DNA from 3 places in the Streptomyces sp. NPDC127190 genome. Region 3 is predicted to be linked to each of the others. Evidence: riboswitches for the same ligand, from Rfam matches in the RefSeq annotation. Region 3 holds a riboswitch; each other region holds the start of a gene.
What was found. A riboswitch is a leader RNA that binds a small molecule or an ion and turns the genes downstream of it on or off. The one in region 3 is predicted to bind cobalamin.
Positions count from the first base shown of each region.

Region 1: linked by a shared signal. The riboswitch ahead of ACFVIU_RS28255 (CbtB-domain containing protein) and the one ahead of ACFVIU_RS09595 (HoxN/HupN/NixA family nickel/cobalt transporter) in region 3 are both predicted to bind cobalamin.
Region 2: linked by a shared signal. The riboswitch ahead of ACFVIU_RS16715 (cobalamin biosynthesis protein) and the one ahead of ACFVIU_RS09595 (HoxN/HupN/NixA family nickel/cobalt transporter) in region 3 are both predicted to bind cobalamin.

Region 1 covers NZ_JBHXVE010000021.1:48,423-53,863, forward strand. Annotated here, with positions in the region: gene ACFVIU_RS28235 (winged helix-turn-helix transcriptional regulator) at 114-491, opposite strand; gene ACFVIU_RS28240 (SDR family oxidoreductase) at 644-1,507, shown strand; gene ACFVIU_RS28245 (hypothetical protein) at 1,543-1,782, opposite strand; gene ACFVIU_RS28250 (CbtA family protein) at 1,909-2,661, opposite strand; gene ACFVIU_RS28255 (CbtB-domain containing protein) at 2,684-2,905, opposite strand; cobalamin riboswitch at 2,942-3,084, opposite strand; gene ACFVIU_RS28260 ((2Fe-2S) ferredoxin domain-containing protein) at 3,182-3,580, opposite strand; gene ACFVIU_RS28265 (purine-cytosine permease family protein) at 3,901-5,441, shown strand, end outside.
Region 2 covers NZ_JBHXVE010000009.1:184,205-189,645, forward strand. Annotated here, with positions in the region: gene ACFVIU_RS16710 (cobyric acid synthase) at 1-564, opposite strand, end outside; gene ACFVIU_RS16715 (cobalamin biosynthesis protein) at 561-1,505, opposite strand; cobalamin riboswitch at 1,621-1,764, opposite strand; gene ACFVIU_RS16720 (hypothetical protein) at 1,911-2,138, opposite strand; gene ACFVIU_RS16725 (anion permease) at 2,180-3,430, opposite strand; gene ACFVIU_RS16730 (lysozyme) at 3,584-4,342, opposite strand; gene ACFVIU_RS16735 (class II aldolase/adducin family protein) at 4,585-5,271, shown strand; gene ACFVIU_RS16740 (alpha/beta hydrolase) at 5,377-5,441, shown strand, end outside.
Region 3 covers NZ_JBHXVE010000004.1:326,683-332,123, forward strand. Annotated here, with positions in the region: partial or broken gene thrS (threonine--tRNA ligase) at 84-1,322, shown strand; gene ACFVIU_RS09590 (nucleoside hydrolase) at 1,361-2,326, shown strand; gene ACFVIU_RS09595 (HoxN/HupN/NixA family nickel/cobalt transporter) at 2,347-3,459, opposite strand; cobalamin riboswitch at 3,484-3,668, opposite strand; gene ACFVIU_RS09600 (ArsR/SmtB family transcription factor) at 3,747-4,097, shown strand; gene ACFVIU_RS09605 (glycoside hydrolase family 13 protein) at 4,193-5,441, shown strand, end outside.

The sequences.
Region 1 (5,441 bases), on a different contig from region 3:
CACTCTCACACGTCTGTCACCCACTACGTCGACTCCCCCGGACCTCGGTGCCTGACCTGCTGTTACGCGCCCGGCCTGGACTGACGTGGACGCCCGAAGACGGTCGGTGCCGATTACCTGGTGCGCCCCGTGCGGTCGTCGTACTCCTCGCGGGCGGTGATGACTTCCTCGATGTGCAGCACCGACCACTCCGTGAGCGCCTTCAGCGGTTCCCGCAGCGTCTGGCCGAGCGAGGTCAGCTCGTACTCCACGTGCGGCGGCACCTCCGGGTAGACGGTACGGCTGACCAGCCCGTCGCGTTCGAGGGTGCGCAGCGTCTGGGTGAGCATCTTCTCGCTCACGCCCGCCAGTGCCTGCCGGAGCTGGCCGAACCGGGAGGTTCCGTTCCGGCCGAGTTCGCCCAGCACGAGGACCGCCCACTTGCTGCCGATCTGGTCGAGCAGGTCCCGCGACGGGCAGCCGCGCTCGTACGGATCGAATGACGCAGCCATACGGCTCACCTCGATGCTATCGGTCGGGTAAGTACCCTACCAAGAAGTGGCTACTTCCCAGCAGAGAGTGTCCAGGTCAGTCTTGTTCCATCCCGCCGCGGACGGACCACGGCAGGCGTGCGAGACACGCGCGGAAGGAAGGAACGACCCTCATGCCTATCGTCGTCACCGGAGCCACCGGCCAGTTGGGCAGGCTCACCGTCGAGGCACTGCTGCGGCGCGGGATCCCGGCCGGGGACATCATCGCGACCGGCCGGGACACCGGCAGGATCCAGGACCTGGCCGACCGAGGCATCACGGTACGCCGCGCCGACTTCGCGGACACCGACGGCCTGGCGAAGGCATTCGCGGGGGCGGACAGGCTGCTGCTGGTCTCGGCCTCGGTCCCCGTGGGCGAGCGGGTCGCCAACCACCGCCGCGTGATCGACGCCGCGGTGTCCGCAGGGGTGTCGCTGGTGGCGTACACGAGCACGACGCACGCGGACGCGGCCACCACCGTCATCGGCGCCACGCACAGGGAGACCGAGGAGTATCTGCGGGACCGCGGAATCCCCAGCGTGCTGCTGCGCAACAGCTGGTACCTGGAGAACTACACCAGCCAACTGCCGCAGATCCTGGAGAACGGCGCCGTCGTCGGCGCCGCGGGCGAGGGGCGGATCAGCGCCGCGGCCCGCGCCGACTACGCGGAGGCCGCAGCGGTCGTCCTCACCGCCGACGGCCACACCGGCGCCGTGTACGAGCTCGGCGGCGACGCGTCCTTCACCCTCACCGAGCTCGCCACCGCGATCTCCGCCGCGGCCGGAAAGCAGGTTGCCTACGCCGACCTCCCGGTGACCGACTTCGCCCAGGCGCTGGCCGCCGCGGGCCTGCCCGCCGAGCTGGCGGAGGTCCTCGCCGACGCCGACCGCGGCATGAGCCACGGCGAGATGTACACCGACTCCGGCGACTTGCACCGCCTGATCGGCCGCCCGCCCCTGACCCTGGCCGAGGCACTCGCGGCCGCCCTGCATCACTGAGACGCCCGTAGGTGTGCAGCCCCGTCGTCGCGGTATCACGCCCGCGGCACCGCGAGTTCGGCCCTCATCCGGGAGGTGAGGGTGGTCTTCGGCCAGCGGACGCCCGACCCGGTGTGTGTGCCGCTCCTGCACCATCCGGTGAACGCCGTCACCAGCGGCGTCTGGCGGGTGCGCGCCGGCGCGCGGTCAGCCGTGGCGAAGGTGGTCTCCGGCGCCGGGCATGCCGAGGGATCGTGGTCGCTGACGGCCGGGTATCCCCACTCGGCCGTCAGCACCGTGGTTCAGGACGTCGTATCCCGGTGTCGGCGCAGGAGCGCAGCCAACTCGCAGCGCAGGCGGTGTCCGGGAACGCCAGAGGGCCCTCGGATGGTTCCGAAGGGCCCTCTGTTGTCCGGAAGGAATCAGTGCGCGGCCGGAACCGGGCGGCTGCTCGCGGCCGTTGCCGGCTTGGGGTTCAGCAGGCGCTGCGCCAGTTCACCGAAGAGCAGGCCGAAACCTGTCCACAGGCTCAGCTGGATCGCCAGGGCCGAGAGCCGGAACCGCCACAGCAAGGTGGCCGGGAAGTCCCTCGGCACCTCGTTGATGGCGGGCAGGAACTGGTAGGCCAGGCCGACGGCGACGGCGAAGGCGGCCACCGCGACCACCGTCGCCCACCAGGTGCCCAGGCCGGGCGCCAGGCGCTTGCCCAGGAGGGTGGCGGCGACCGCGAGGAGGACGCCGAGCAGCATCATCAGGAAGTACAGGGTGGTCCGCTGGCCGATGGTGTCGGGGTCACCGACCGACGGCGGATTGGCCGGGTACTTCAGGAACGGGACGACGTACACCGCGAGCAGCGCGCAGCCGGACAGCAGCAGCGCGGTCGCCCGCGGCCCGAACCGGCCGACACGGCCGAGCGCGAAGCAGTAGGCGAGCGCGGCGATGCCACCGAAGGAGACCCCGTACACGAGGACGCCGGTGGCGAGGCCCGCCGTGGACTGCAGGGAGCGGGAGACGACCTCCCTCTCGTGCTCGTGGGAGTGTGCCGCCTCGAAGCTGATCGCCTTGTCGACGTTCGGCTCACCGAGGAGGTAGGCGACGACGAGGGCGAGCACGCCGGCCGCGAGGCCGGCGAGCATGCCCCGCACGAGGAGGTTTCTTACCGTTGCGGAGTTCATGGGAGTCGGGGCGTCCCTCGCGTCAGTGGCAGGGGAAGCCCAGCAGGTGGCGGGCGTCGTGCACCCACTCGTGGACGTCCGTGCCGTTGAACACGGAGGTGGCGCCCTGCTCGGCGCCGACGAAGTACAGCAGGACCAGCATCAGGATGCCGAAGAAGACCGCCCAGGGAGCTATCGCCTTCAGCGGCAGCGTGGCGGGGATGGCGGGAGTGGTGGCTGTCGGCTGGGCGACGGTCTGCGCCATGGCAGAACCTCCTCTGGGAGTTCGCGTCCCATCTCGGTGGTGCACTGGACGACGGCCACGGGTCTGACTCACCGGACACCCCGCGGTGTCCGGCATACAGTGGCGCGACCGTGCCGGATTCCCACCGGCTTCCGTCTCGCCGTCGTCGATATCGGACAGACCGTACCGCGTGCCACGAGCACGGCCAAGACCGCCTCATCCTGGCGTGATCTTCTTCTCGCACCGGGTGCGGGGCGTAACGGACTTCCTGGGAAAAGGGGTTCCACGGGCCTCGGTTCAGGGAGCCGCGGTGCGCCGCGGTGGGGTGAAGGCGTACAGGTCGAGGATGTCCGGCAGTGGCGCCACGCCTGGACCACCGGCACGGACCCAGGTGACGATGTCCTCGGTCGCGTCGGGGTCGTTGACGAGCCCGAGCCAGACCGGCCGGGCACCGGCGGCACGGCCCGCGGCAGATGGCTGTACGACGATGACGTTGGCCTGATCGCACACGTCGAGGCACTCCGAGATGCGCACCGGCACCTCCGCCCGCAGTCGCGCGGTCTGCGCGGCGTGATCCACTCCGGTCACCTTGGGGCTCCCGCAGCAGCAGTCCCGGCACACGACGACCCGGCACGGCACCGGTTCGCCCACCTGCACGGCCTGGGCCGATGTCGCTTCCGACGGCGTCTCCGGCATGGCACACCCCTCCGGTCGCCTGTTGTCACGGTCATGATCTCATCGAGCGAGGCCGGCCCGTGAGGAGTGGTGTCGCGTCACCGGGGCTGGACCAACGCCGCGCGGCAGCAGGTGAGTTCTCGGAAACTTCGCGTTCACGATGGCGAGCACCGACAGTAACAGCCGCTTTCTAGCGTGACCGGCCGTGGGATCAGAGTCGTGTACACGACGGCCGAACGGTACGCATGACGGTCCGTCGGCTCCCCCGTCCTGCCGATGACGCCAAGCGGGGCTTTCCCTCCCACAGAGGCACCCGCACCAGCAGCATCGGGAGGCGCGGCATGAGCACCACCGAGTCACGCACGCAAACGGCAGACGCGCCGAAGGCCGCCGCCGACCAGGCGGTCAGGGAGACACTGGAGGACTACACCCTCCGTTTCGCTCCGCGCAGTTACCGCCGTTGGACCCCCATGGTCGTGGCGACCACCGCCCTGGGCGGCATCGCCTACATGGCCGACTTCTCCATCGGCGCCGGCATCGGCCTGGCGCACGGCACCGGCAACGCGCTCGTGGCCATCGCGGTGGCTGCCGTGGTCATCTTCGTCACCGGCTTCCCGCTCGCCTATTACGGCGCCCGCTACAACATCGACCTCGACCTCATCACCCGCGGCTCGGGCTTCGGGTACTACGGCTCGGTCCTCACCAGCGTCATCTTCGCCAGCTTCACCTTCATCTTCTTCGCCCTCGAAGGCTCGATCATGGCCCAGGGTCTCAAACTCGGCTTGGGGCTGCCCCTGTGGCTGGGCTACCTGGTCTCCACGCTCATGGTCATCCCGCTGGTGATCTACGGCATGAAGGCGCTCAGCAAGCTCCAGGTGTGGACCACCCCTATCTGGCTGCTGCTGATGGTCGGCCCGCTGGTCTACCTGATCGCCACCGACCCGGGCACCGTCGACCGCTTCCTCGCCTACACCGGCACGGACGGCGACGGCGGCGTCAACACGGCCTCGGTCCTGCTGGGCGCCGGTGTCTGCCTCTCGCTCATCGCCCAGATAGGCGAGCAGATCGACTACCTGCGCTTCATGCCGCCCAAGACCGAGAGCAACAGGCGCACCTGGTGGACGGCCGTCGTCATGGCGGGCCCCGGCTGGGTGGTGCTCGGCGCGCTGAAGCAGGCCATCGGCGTCTTCCTCGCGGTGTACATCCTCGCCAAGGTCGGCCCGGCTGCCGCGACCGAGCCCATCCAGCAGTTCCGCGGCGCCTTCGACGCGATGATGCCCTCCTGGATGGTCGTCCCGCTCGCCGTGGCGCTGGTGGTCATCAGCCAGATCAAGATCAATGTCACGAACGCCTACTCCGGCTCGCTCGCCTGGACGAACTCCTTCACCCGCATCACCAGGCACTACCCCGGCCGCATGGTCTTCGTCCTGGCCAACCTGGGCTTCGCGCTCGTCCTGATGGAAGCCGACATGTTCAGCTTCCTCAACAGCATCCTGGGCTTCTACTCGAACTGTGCGATCGCCTGGGTGGTCACCGTCGCCACCGACATCGGCGTCAACAAGTACCTGCTGAAGCTCTCCCCGCTCCAGCCGGAGTTCCGCCGGGGCATGCTCCATGCCGTCAACCCGGTCGGCGTCGTGGCCTTCGTCGCCGCCTCCGGCCTGTCCATCGCCATGTACTTCCACCTGCTGGGCGACACCCTCCAGCCGTACTCCCCCGTCGCCTCCGCCGTCATCGCCTTCGCCCTGACCCCGCTGATGGCGATCGTCACCAAGGGCAGGTACTACCTCCGCCGCACCGACGACGGCATGGACGAGCCCCTGCTGGACGCGGACGGCAACCCCAGCGCCCTCACCCTCGACTGCCATGTCTGCCAACGGCC
Region 2 (5,441 bases), on a different contig from region 3:
CTGGTCCTCGGGGGACAGCAGGGCGACCGTGCCGAAGAAGGAGGCGAAGACGCCCCCGCGGTCGATGTCCCCGACCACCAGCACGGGCAGCCGCGCGTTGCGGGCGATGCCCATGTTCACGATGTCGGTCCGGCGCAGGTTGATCTCCGCCGGGCTGCCCGCCCCCTCACAGATCACCGCGTCATACGTGCCCCGCAACTCGGCCAGGCAGTCCAGCACCGTGCCGAGCAGCTTCTGCTGCCGGCCGCCGTGGTAGCCGCGGGCGCTCAGTTCGCCGACGGGCTTGCCCATCAGCACCACCTGGCTGCTCTGTTCGCCGCCCGGCTTCAGCAGCACCGGGTTCATCAGCGCGGTCGGTTCGGTCCGGCAGGCCTGGGCCTGCATGGCCTGGGCCCGTCCGATCTCCGCGCCCTCCCGGGTGACGAAGGAGTTGAGGGACATGTTCTGCGCCTTGAACGGCGCGACCTTCACGCCCTGGCGCACCAGCCACCGGCAGATTCCGGCCGTCACGACGCTCTTGCCCGCGTCGGAGGTGGTGCCGGCGACGAGGAGACCACCGTTCACTTCCCGCGTCCCTTCGCGATCAGGCGCGCGGCGGCCGTGACGCCGAGCGCGAGGAGGCCGACCCGGCGGGAGAGCCGTACGGCCCGGTCGATGTCGGTGACCCGGACCGCCCGTCCCGCGCCGCCGTTGAGCACGGGCCGGTGCTCGACCCGGCCGCCGTAGGAGAGGGTGCCGCCCAGCCGGACCCCGAGGGCGCCCGCGAAGGACGCCTCCACCGGGCCCGCGTTGGGGCTCGGGTGGCGGTGGGCGTCGGCCCGCCAGGCGCGCAGGGCACCGCGCGGATCGGGTCCGGCCGCGGCGGCGAGTACGGCGGTCAGCCGGGCGCCGGGCCAGCCGGCCACGTCGTCGAGGCGGGCGGAGGCCCAGCCGAAGCGCCGGTACCGGGGCGACGTGTGACCGACCATCGCGTCGAGGGTGTTGACCGCCCGGAACCCGAGCAGCCCGGGCACGCCGGCCACGGCGCCCCAGACCAGGGCGCCCACGACGGCGTCGGAGGTGTTCTCGGCGACCGACTCGACCACGGCCCGGGCTATCCCGTCGGCGTCCAGCGCCTGCGGGTCCCGGCCGCACAGGTGCGGCAGCCGCGCGCGGGCCGCCTCGACGTCGCCGCGCTCCAGGGCGCGCCCGATGGTGCGGGCTTCCCGGGCGAGCGAGGTGCCGCCGACGACCGACCAGGTGGCGGCGGCGGTCAGTGCGACGGAGAGGGCGCGGGAGGGGCGTACGGCGCGTGCGGCCGCCGTGCCGAGGGCGACGGCGCCACCGGCGCACACGACGGTGTGCAGGGCGCCCCAGCCGCGGTGGTCGTGCCACAACGCGCCTTCCACGGCCGCGGCGGCCCGTCCGAACGCGGCGACCGGATGGCCGCGGCGCGGATCGCCGAGGAGCAGGTCCCCGAGAAGGCCGGCGGCGGCGCCGTACGCGTAGCTGCGATCGGCACCCATCGGCTCAGCCGGCCGTCGGATCGGCAGCGGCCCCGGTACGGGTCCTGGTGCTCGGCCTTGTCCATCGGCAGCCCGGCATGGCGATCTATGTCCTCACTCAGGGTGTCCGCGCCCTGGTTCGACGAGATTCGGCGGTGAGAGTTCCTGGCTCCCGGGGTGTTCTTCCCCGGTGACAGTGGCGGGACCGCGCCGGATTCGCACCGGCTTCCTCTTCTGCCGCCGTACTTGGCCCGGGCAGTCCACCACGCGCCCGGAACGGCCGTCAACTCGCTGTTGACCTGCATGGGGAGAGTGTGCCGATCCCCACATTGGGGGGTGGGAGGGGAGCGGGAGACACGGCGGGAGAGGGCATGAAAAAGGCTCCCCTCCGCGGTGCGGGGAGGGGAGCCTTCGGAAGGTCCGCGGTCAGGCCTTGGCGACGATCAGGTAGATCCCGTACGCCACCGCCGCCGCGCAGGCCGCGAAGCTCAGGTAGGCGCCGGTGACGGCGAGGGCGGCGGAGTCGCCCTGCGCGGTGGCCCGCTCGCGGTGGGCCAGGCCCTTGATGCCGAGGCTGAACAGGGCCACCAGGCCCACGGTGACCACGAGGCTGACGCCGAAGACGGAGCCGATGGCCGCCCAGTCGATCTTCATGGGGTTGCTTCCTTCGGTAACCGGTAACCGGGGTGACCGGGTCAGACGGTGGCGGCCGGCGGAACCGCCGGGGCGACCGGGGTGGGCTCGGCGGCGGGGGACGCGATGGTGGCCGTCAGGTCCTCGGTGATCTGGCCCGCCGGGGGCGGGGTCACGGCGGCGATGGCGGTGGTCACCACGCCGGCCGGCTCACCGGTCTCCTCGACCACGTTGGTGTGGTCGACGACCTCGCGGCGGGAGATCTTCCAGATGGCGGCGCTCGAGGCGACCAGGAAGACGGCGACGGCGGCGGTGCCCCAGTCGCCCAGCTCCGTGACGGCCTCGGCACCCGCGCCGACCAGCGCGGCGGCCGGCAGGGTCAGCACCCAGGCCACGGCCATCCGGGTCGCGGTGGACCAGCGGACCACTCCGCCCTTGCGGCCGAGGCCCGCGCCCATCACCGAGCCGGAGACGACATGCGTGGTGGAGAGGGAGAAGCCGAGGTGCGAGGAGGTCAGGATGGCGGTGGCGGCGCTGGTCTGCGCGGCGAAGCCCTGGCGCGGCTCCAGCTCGGTCAGGCCCGTGCCCATGGTGCGGATGATGCGCCAGCCGCCGATGTAGGTGCCGAGCGCGATGGCCAGGCCCGCGGAGAGGATCACCCAGACCGGCGGGTTGGAGCCGGGGGCGAGGGAGCCGCCCGCGACCAGCGCGAGGGTGATGACGCCCATGGTCTTCTGCGCGTCGTTGGTGCCGTGGGCGAGGGAGACCAGACCGGCGGAGGCGATCTGGCCGGCGCGGTAGCCCTTGCGGGTGGCCTGGCTGTCGCCGCCGCCGACGCCGTAGGAGAAGCGGGTCGCCAGCATCGAGGCGAGGCCCGCCACGACCGGGGCGGCGACCGCCGGGAGGATCACCTTGGTGACCAGGACGTCACCGTGCACGGCGCCGAAGCCCGCGGAGGCCACGGCGGCACCGATCAGGCCGCCCATCAGGGCGTGCGAGGAGCTGGAGGGGAGGCCCACCAGCCAGGTCAGCAGGTTCCAGAGGATCGCGCCGACCAGGGCGGCGAAGATGACCTCGGGACGGATGCCGGTCTCGTCGACGAGACCCTTGGAGATCGTGTTGGCGACCTCCACCGAGAGAAAGGCGCCGGCCAGGTTGAGGACGGCGGACATGGTCACCGCGAGCTTGGGCTTGAGTGCGCCTGTCGAGATGGTCGTGGCCATCGCGTTCGCGGTGTCGTGGAAACCGTTCGTGAAATCGAACGCGAGAGCGGTTACCACCACAATCGCGAGGATCAGCGAGAAGCTTTCCATTTACCCAGGCAATCGTTCGAGGTCGTTGGCTGGATGAACGTAGGCAACCTGGGTGAACGGAAGATGAACTGAGACGGGCCTGACGGTGTCCTGATCGAGGGAGTGGGGTCCCGTTTGCCGCCTTCGACCCCGCTCACCCCAGTCGCCCCTTGGCTACCAGCCCCGGGCGAAGGAACGCAGCCGGGCCGCCGAGCCGTGAAAGAGATTCTGGTCACCCGGCAGCCCGCCCCGGGTGCCGTACTGCCAGAACGTCCAGTCCTGCCAGCCGCCGGGCAGTTCCCCCGGCCCCGAGCTGCCGTGCCGGGCGATCCACAGCGGGTGCCGCGCGGCGAAGGCGTCGCTGTCGCCGGTGCACATCCGCCACCACTCGGCGGTCGTGTAGATCACCGGGGGGCGGCCGGTCTCCTGCTCGACCTCGTCGCTGAACGACCGGATCCAGTGCACCATCCTCCGGTTGCTCAGCCCGTAGCACGGATGCCTGTGGTCGTACGGGTTGTATTCGATGTCGAGCGCGGGCGGCAGGGTCCGGCCGTCGGCCCGCCAGTCGCCGCCGTGGTGCACGAAGAACTCGGCCTGCCGGGCGCCGGAGGACCGGTCCGGCCGGGCGAAGTGGTACGCGCCGCGCACCAGGCCCGAGCGGTACGCACCGTCGTACTGCTCGGCGAAGTAGGGGTTGCGGTAGCCGGTGGACTCGGTCGCCTTCACGTAGACGAACCGGGCGCCCTTGTCGAGCGCCGTGGGCCAGTCCACATGCTCCTGGTGGGACGACACGTCGTGGCCCTGGGGCAGTGCCGTGGCCCACTTCGGCGGTCCGGCCGAGGCGGTCGCGGTGCCGGCGAGGGCGAGCGCGGCCGTGGCCGCCGCGAGGACACCGGCGCGGCGACGGAGAAGAGTGCGTGCACGAGCAGCCATGCGTCTCCCCGGGGTCGCGGACGGGAGGGCCGTCCGGCGGGCAAGCGGGCAAGAGGGACCAGTCAAGACCCGTTGATCAACAGATCCGCGCCGATACGGCGCGTTTCGCACCGATATCCGCCCGTTCGGACGCGTGACGGCCGGCTCATGCGCTGGCCTAGGGCCGTCGATCTGTGGCCGACCGGTGGCCGATGTACGGCCCGAAGCCGCCGCCCGGCCGGACCGGCTGGCAGGATCGCCGCATGGCGGAACAGCGGCAGAACACGGAACAGCCACCGCGGCAGTCGGCGGAGCCGGGGCGGGTCTGGGCGGACGTCGTCGCGGCGGCACGCCGGACCGTCGCCGACGGACTGGTGGTCGGCACCTCCGGCAATGTCTCGGCGCGGGTCGGCGACCTGGTGCTGGTGACCCCGTCGGGCGTGCCCTACGACCGGCTCACCCCGGACGACATCACCGGCGTCGACCTCACCGGGCGCCAGGTGCTCGGCACCCGGGTGCCGACCAGCGAGCTGCCCATGCACCTCGCCGTCTACCGCGCCACCGACGCCCGCGCCATCGTCCACACCCACGCCGTGCACGCCACCGCGGTCTCCACGCTGGTACCGGAGCTGCCCCCGATCCACTACATGACCGCCGCCCTCGGCGGACCCGTCCGGGTCGCCCCCTACGCGGCCTACGGCAGCGAGGAACTGGCCGGCCATGTGCTGCGCGCCCTCGCCGGCCGCTCCGGCTGCCTGCTGCGCAACCACGGCACGCTCACCTACGGCGCCGACCTCGACCAGGCCTACGACCGCACCGCCCAGCTGGAGTGGATGTGCCGGGTCTGGCTGACGGCCTCCTCGGTCCCGGGGCTGACCCCGACCCTGCTCACCGAAGCGCAGCTCGGCGAGGCCGCGTCCCGGCTGGAGGGCTACGGCCGGCGCCCCTGACCCCGCCCCCTCTCCGCACTTTCCCCCCGCCTCTTCCCCGCCTTTTCCTCGCCGTGTCCGGGCCTTCCACTGGCCGGGGACCGCGAGCGCCGGGACACTGGACCCGTGCGCCCAGTCAAAGCGACCGCCACCGCGGTGACCGCCGTTCTCGCCGCCGGCGCGGCATCCGT
Region 3 (5,441 bases):
CCAGCAGTGCCCGAACCGCACGACGACGCCGGAGACCGTCCCGGCGCGCTGACACCTGACCAGCATCCAAGCCCCGGGGCGCACGCCCCGGGGCTTCGGTCTGTGACGGGGCGTACGCCTCCCCCCAGAAGGAGCGTCCCGCCATGCACGACCACCGCCGGCTCGGCCGTGACCTGGACCTGTTCGACACCGACCCGCTGATGGGCGCGGGCCTGCCGTACTGGCTGCCCGACGGGGCGGTGGTCCGGCACACCCTGGAGGAGTACATCCGGGACGCGGAGCGCGCCGCCGGCTACCGGCACGTGTACTCGCCGGTGCTCGGCAAACGCGAGCTGTACGAGATCTCCGGGCACTGGGACCACTACAGCGCCGACATGTACCCGCCCATGCAAGTCGGCGAGGACGAGGTCGTGCTGCGGCCCAGCCTCTGCCCCCACCACGCCCTGATCTACCGCTCCCGCTCCCACAGCTACCGCGAACTGCCACTGCGCATCGCCGAGTTGGGGCCCATGTACCGGGCCGAGCTGTCCGGTGTGCTCGGCGGGCTGACCCGGGTCCGGGCCATCCAGCTGAACGACGCGCACATCTTCTGCACCCTGGACCAGGCCGTGCAGGAGGCCCGCGACGCGCTGCGGCTGATCGCCCGCGCCTACGCCGACCTCGGCATCCGTGCCGTACGCCACCGGCTGTCGCTGCCCGGGGCGGGCGGGAAGTACGTCGCCGATCCCGAGCTGTGGCGGCGGGCCACCGGGATGCTGCGGGAGGTGCTCGCCGAGGCCGGGATCGAGCACGAGGAGGCCGAGGGGGAGGCCGCCTCGGCGGGCCGCGAGTCCACCCTGTCCACCGTGCAGATCGACTTCCACCAGCCCGCCCGCTTCGACCTGCACTACATCGGCGCGGACGGCGCGAAGCACCGGCCCGTGATGGTGCACCGCAGCGTCATCGGCAGCGTGGAGCGGGCCGTCGCCCATCTCGTGGAGGCCCACGGCGGGGCCTTCCCGGCCTGGCTGGCCCCGGTGCAGCTGGTGGTGCTGCCGGTCGCCGAGGAACAGGTGGCACAGGCCGCGGAGGCGGTCGCACGGGCCCGGGAGGCCGGGCTGCGGGCCGAGCTGGCCGGGCCCGAGCAGGGCACCCTGGGCGCCCGGATCCGGGCGGCGCGCCTGGTGCCGTACCAGGCGGTGATCGGCGCGCGGGAGGCGGACGCCGGGCTGGCGGCCGTACGGCTGCGGGACGGACGGCGCCCGGGCGAGCTGCCGGTGCCGGAGCTGCTGCGGCGGATCGGCGAGCGGGTGCGTGCGCGCGGCGCGGAGCTGTGGACCTGATCTAGGGTTTGAACGTCGGTACGACGAAGGAGTCAGCTGTGACCGGTCAGCCCATCCCCGTGATCATCGACTGCGACACCGGCGTGGACGACGCCCTGGCCCTGCTGTTCGCCGTCCGCCACCCGGGACTGGACCTGCGGGCGGTGACCTGTGTCGCCGGGAACACCGACGTCGACGGCGTGGTCCGCAACACCCTCACCGTGCTGGAGCAGGCGGGCGCCCCGGACATCCCGGTGGGCCGGGGTGCCGAGCGCCCGCTGCTGGAGCCCGCCCGGCCGGCGCAGCATGTGCACGGCGCCGACGGCATGGGCGACCTCGGCCTGCCCGCGCCGTCCCGCACCGCCGCCGACGTGGACGCGATCACGCTGCTGCGCCGGGAGATCCTGGCCTCCCCGCGCCCGGTCACCCTGATCCCCACCGCGCCGCTCACCAACATCGCCCTGCTGCTGCGCACCCACCCCGAGGTGACCCGCAACATCGAGCGGATCGTGTTCATGGGCGGGGCGGTCGCCACCGGGAACGCCACACCGGTCGCCGAGTTCAACGTCTGGCACGACCCGGAGGCGGCGGCGATCCTGCTCACCGCCGGGGTACCGATCACCATGTACGGCCTGGACGTCTTCATGCGGGTGGTGGTGGACACCCCGGACGTGCACCGGCTGCGCGCCAGCAGCGAGCCCGGCACCCGGCTGGCCGGCGAGCTGCTCGCGCACCGGCCGACCACGCAGGGCGAGGAGCCGGAGGCGGAGGAGGCGGGCGGCCTCGGCGACGCGGGCGCGGTGTGCGCGGTCGCCGACCCGCAGGGCATCGTCACCCGCCGCCTCCCGGTGGAGGTCTCCCTGGCCCCCGGCCCGGGCCGCGGCCAGACCATCGTGGACCGCCGGCCCCGGCCGGGCGAGTCCGAGATCCACGGTGAGGCCCGCGAACAGGCCCTGGTGGACGTGGCGTTGGACGTCGACGTGGACCGGTTCGTGAAGCTGTACCTGGAGACGGTCGAACGCTAGGGCGTCCTTTTAAGAGGGCCCTAGTCGGACAGGGTGGAGGCGCGCGCCGTCCAGCGTTCCTCCACCCGCGCGAACCTCCAGTACGCCAGCGCCGCCGCCCACACCACCACGAACAGGCCGACGATGACGTAACCGGCGCTGTCCAGGTTCACCCCGGCGATCCAGCCGGTGACGGAGTCGCGCAGGTCCAGCTTGTCGTGGACCACGCCCACCAGCTCGATCGTGCCGATGAAGAAGGCGACGGCGATGGACAGCCCGGTGATGGTGAGGTTGTAGAACACCTTGCGGACCGGGTGCGAGAACGCCCACTGGTAGGCGAAGTTCATGAACGTGCCGTCGAGCGTGTCGAACAGGCACATCCCGGCGGTGAAGAGCAGCGGCAGGCACAGGATCGCGTACCAGGGCAGGCCCGCGGCCGCGCCCGAGCCCGCCATCACCATCAGCGTGACCTCGGTGGCCGTCTCGAAGCCGAGGCCGAACAGGAAGCCCACCGGGTACATCTGGCCGGGGCGGGAGACGGACCTGGTCAGCCGGCCGAGGAAGCGGTTCATGAACCCGCGCGAGTCCAGCTGCCGTTCCAGCTCCCGCTCGTCGAAGGTGCCCGCGCGCATCGACCGGAAGACCCGCAGGATGCCCAGCAGGGCGACCAGGTTGAGGGCCGCGATCAGGTAGAGGAAGGCGCCGGCGACCGTCGTACCCATGAAGCCGAGCACCTGGTGGGTGGTGGACTTCTCGCTGGTCACCGTGCCCGCCAACCGGGTGCCGCCGGCGATGAGCAGCGCCAGCAGCACCACCACGCTGGAGTGGCCGAGGGCGAACCAGAAGCCCACCGACACCGGCCGCTTGCCGTCGGCCATCAGCTTGCGGGTGGTGTTGTCGATCGCGGCGATGTGGTCGGCGTCGAAGGCGTGCCGCATGCCGAGGGTGTAGGCGGTGATGCCGAGACCGACGCCGAAGACGTCCCGGCCCACCTTGTAGTGCCCGGGGGCGACGAGCAGGAAGAGGATGCCGAAGGCGACGACGTGCAGGGCGACGATCACCGCGAGCAGTCCGGCCGTCCTGACCGTGTCCTCGCGCTGCCAGCGGAAGGCCGCCTTGTCGGACGCGGGCAGGGTGGTTCCGGGCAGGTTCATACGGTCAGCTCCAGCACCTCGTGGATCCTTCATCAGTGCCGTGGCCGGTCTCCTGGCTTACGGGTCGTGCGTTCGTCGCCCCTGCCTTCCCGGTCGTACGACCAGTGGCCCGGCGGATGCCGGACGGGACGGGAACTCCCCGATCACAGTGGCGAGGGCCGCGTCGATCTCTCATCGACTTCCCGAGCACCACGGCCCGCCCACCGTAGGGGGCCCGACCATCTCCTGCATAGCTGCACAACCGGGCAGGTATTCAAGATCACATACCGGCCTGCGAGGATGTGGGCATGCATCTCGTGCCTGCCGACCGCGCCGACCGTCGCACCATCGACGGCCACCGGGTGTGCGACGCGATCGCCGCCATCGGCGACGCGGGCCGTCTGCGCGCCTGGGCCGACCGCTTCTCGCTGCTCGCCGATCCCAACCGGCTCGCCCTGCTGCTGGCCCTGCACCACACCGGGCCGCTCGCCGTCTCGGACCTGGCCGTCGCCACGGGCATGAACGACCCGGCGGTCTCCCAGGCGCTGCGGCTGCTGCGTGCGGCGGGCGTGGTGGCGGGGGAGAAGGAGGGGCGGGTGGTCCGCTACCGGGTGGTGGACCAGCGGGTGCGGGGCTTGTTGGAGCACTGCGGGGAGTGAAACGCGGCGCACCTCGCCGCTGAAGGTTGCTTTTCCGGGCAATGTGGACAGGCTCTCTCCTGTCGTCCTTCCGAAAGGGAGCCCGTATGGCCCGTATGGCAGAGTCCTCGCCGGACCTCTCCTCCCGGAACCCCGACTGGTGGCGGCAGGCCGTCATCTACCAGGTCTATCCGCGCAGCTTCACCGACGCCGACGGTGACGGCCTCGGTGATCTGCGCGGCATCACCGAGCGCCTGGAGCATCTCGCCGAGCTGGGCGCGGACGCCCTGTGGCTCAGCCCCTTCTACCCCTCCGAACTCGCCGACGGCGGCTACGACGTCGCCGACCACCGGGACGTCGACCCCCGGCTCGGCACCCTGGACGACTTCGACGCCCTGGTCGCGAAGGCGCACCGGCTCGGGCTGAAGGTCGTCGTGGACATCGTGCCGAACCACACCTCGCATCTGCATCCCTGGTTCCAGGAGGCGCTGCGGGCCGGGCCCGGCTCACCGGCCCGCGACCGGTACGTCTTCCGGCCCGGCCGGGGCGAGCGCGGCGAACTGCCGCCCTCCGACTGGCAGTCCGTGTTCGGCGGCAGCGCCTGGCGGCGGGTGCCCGACGGCGCCTGGTACCTGCACCTCTTCGCCGCAGAGCAGCCCGATCTGAACTGGGAGCACGAGGACGTACGCGCCGACTTCCGGGCCACCCTGCGGTTCTGGGCCGACCGGGGCGTCGACGGCTTCCGCGTCGACGTCGCCCACGGCCTCGCCAAGGACCTCTCCGAACCGCTGCGGGACATCGGCGGTATCGGCGCGACCGGCGAGGAGGCCCTGCTGCGGGTGGAGCCGGGCACCCACCCCTACTGGGACCGGGACGAGGTGCACGAGATCTACCGCGACTGGCGCAAGGTCTTCGACGCCTACCACCCGCCGCGCTGTGCCGTCGCCGAGGCCTGGGTGCCGGGCGCCCGCCGGGCCCGGTACGCGCGCCCGGACGAGCTGGGCCAGGCCTTCAACTTCGAGTACCTGGAGGCCCGGTGGGACGCCGGGGAGCTGCGCCGGGTGATCACCGAGGAGCTGGCCACCGCCCGCGCGGCCGGGGCCGCCGCCACCTGGGTGCTCTCCAACCACGACGTGGTCCGGCACGCCTCCCGGCTCATGCTGCCGCCCGGCACCGACCCCGGCGCCTGGCTGCTGTCCGGCGGCACCGCGCCCGCGATCGACCCGGCGGCCGGACTGCGCCGGGCCCGCGCCGCGACCCTGCTGATGCTGGCGCTGCCCGGTGCGGCCTACCTCTACCAGGGCGAGGAACTGGGCCTGCCGGAGGTCGCCGAGCTGCCCGCCGAGGTGCTCCAGGACCCGATCT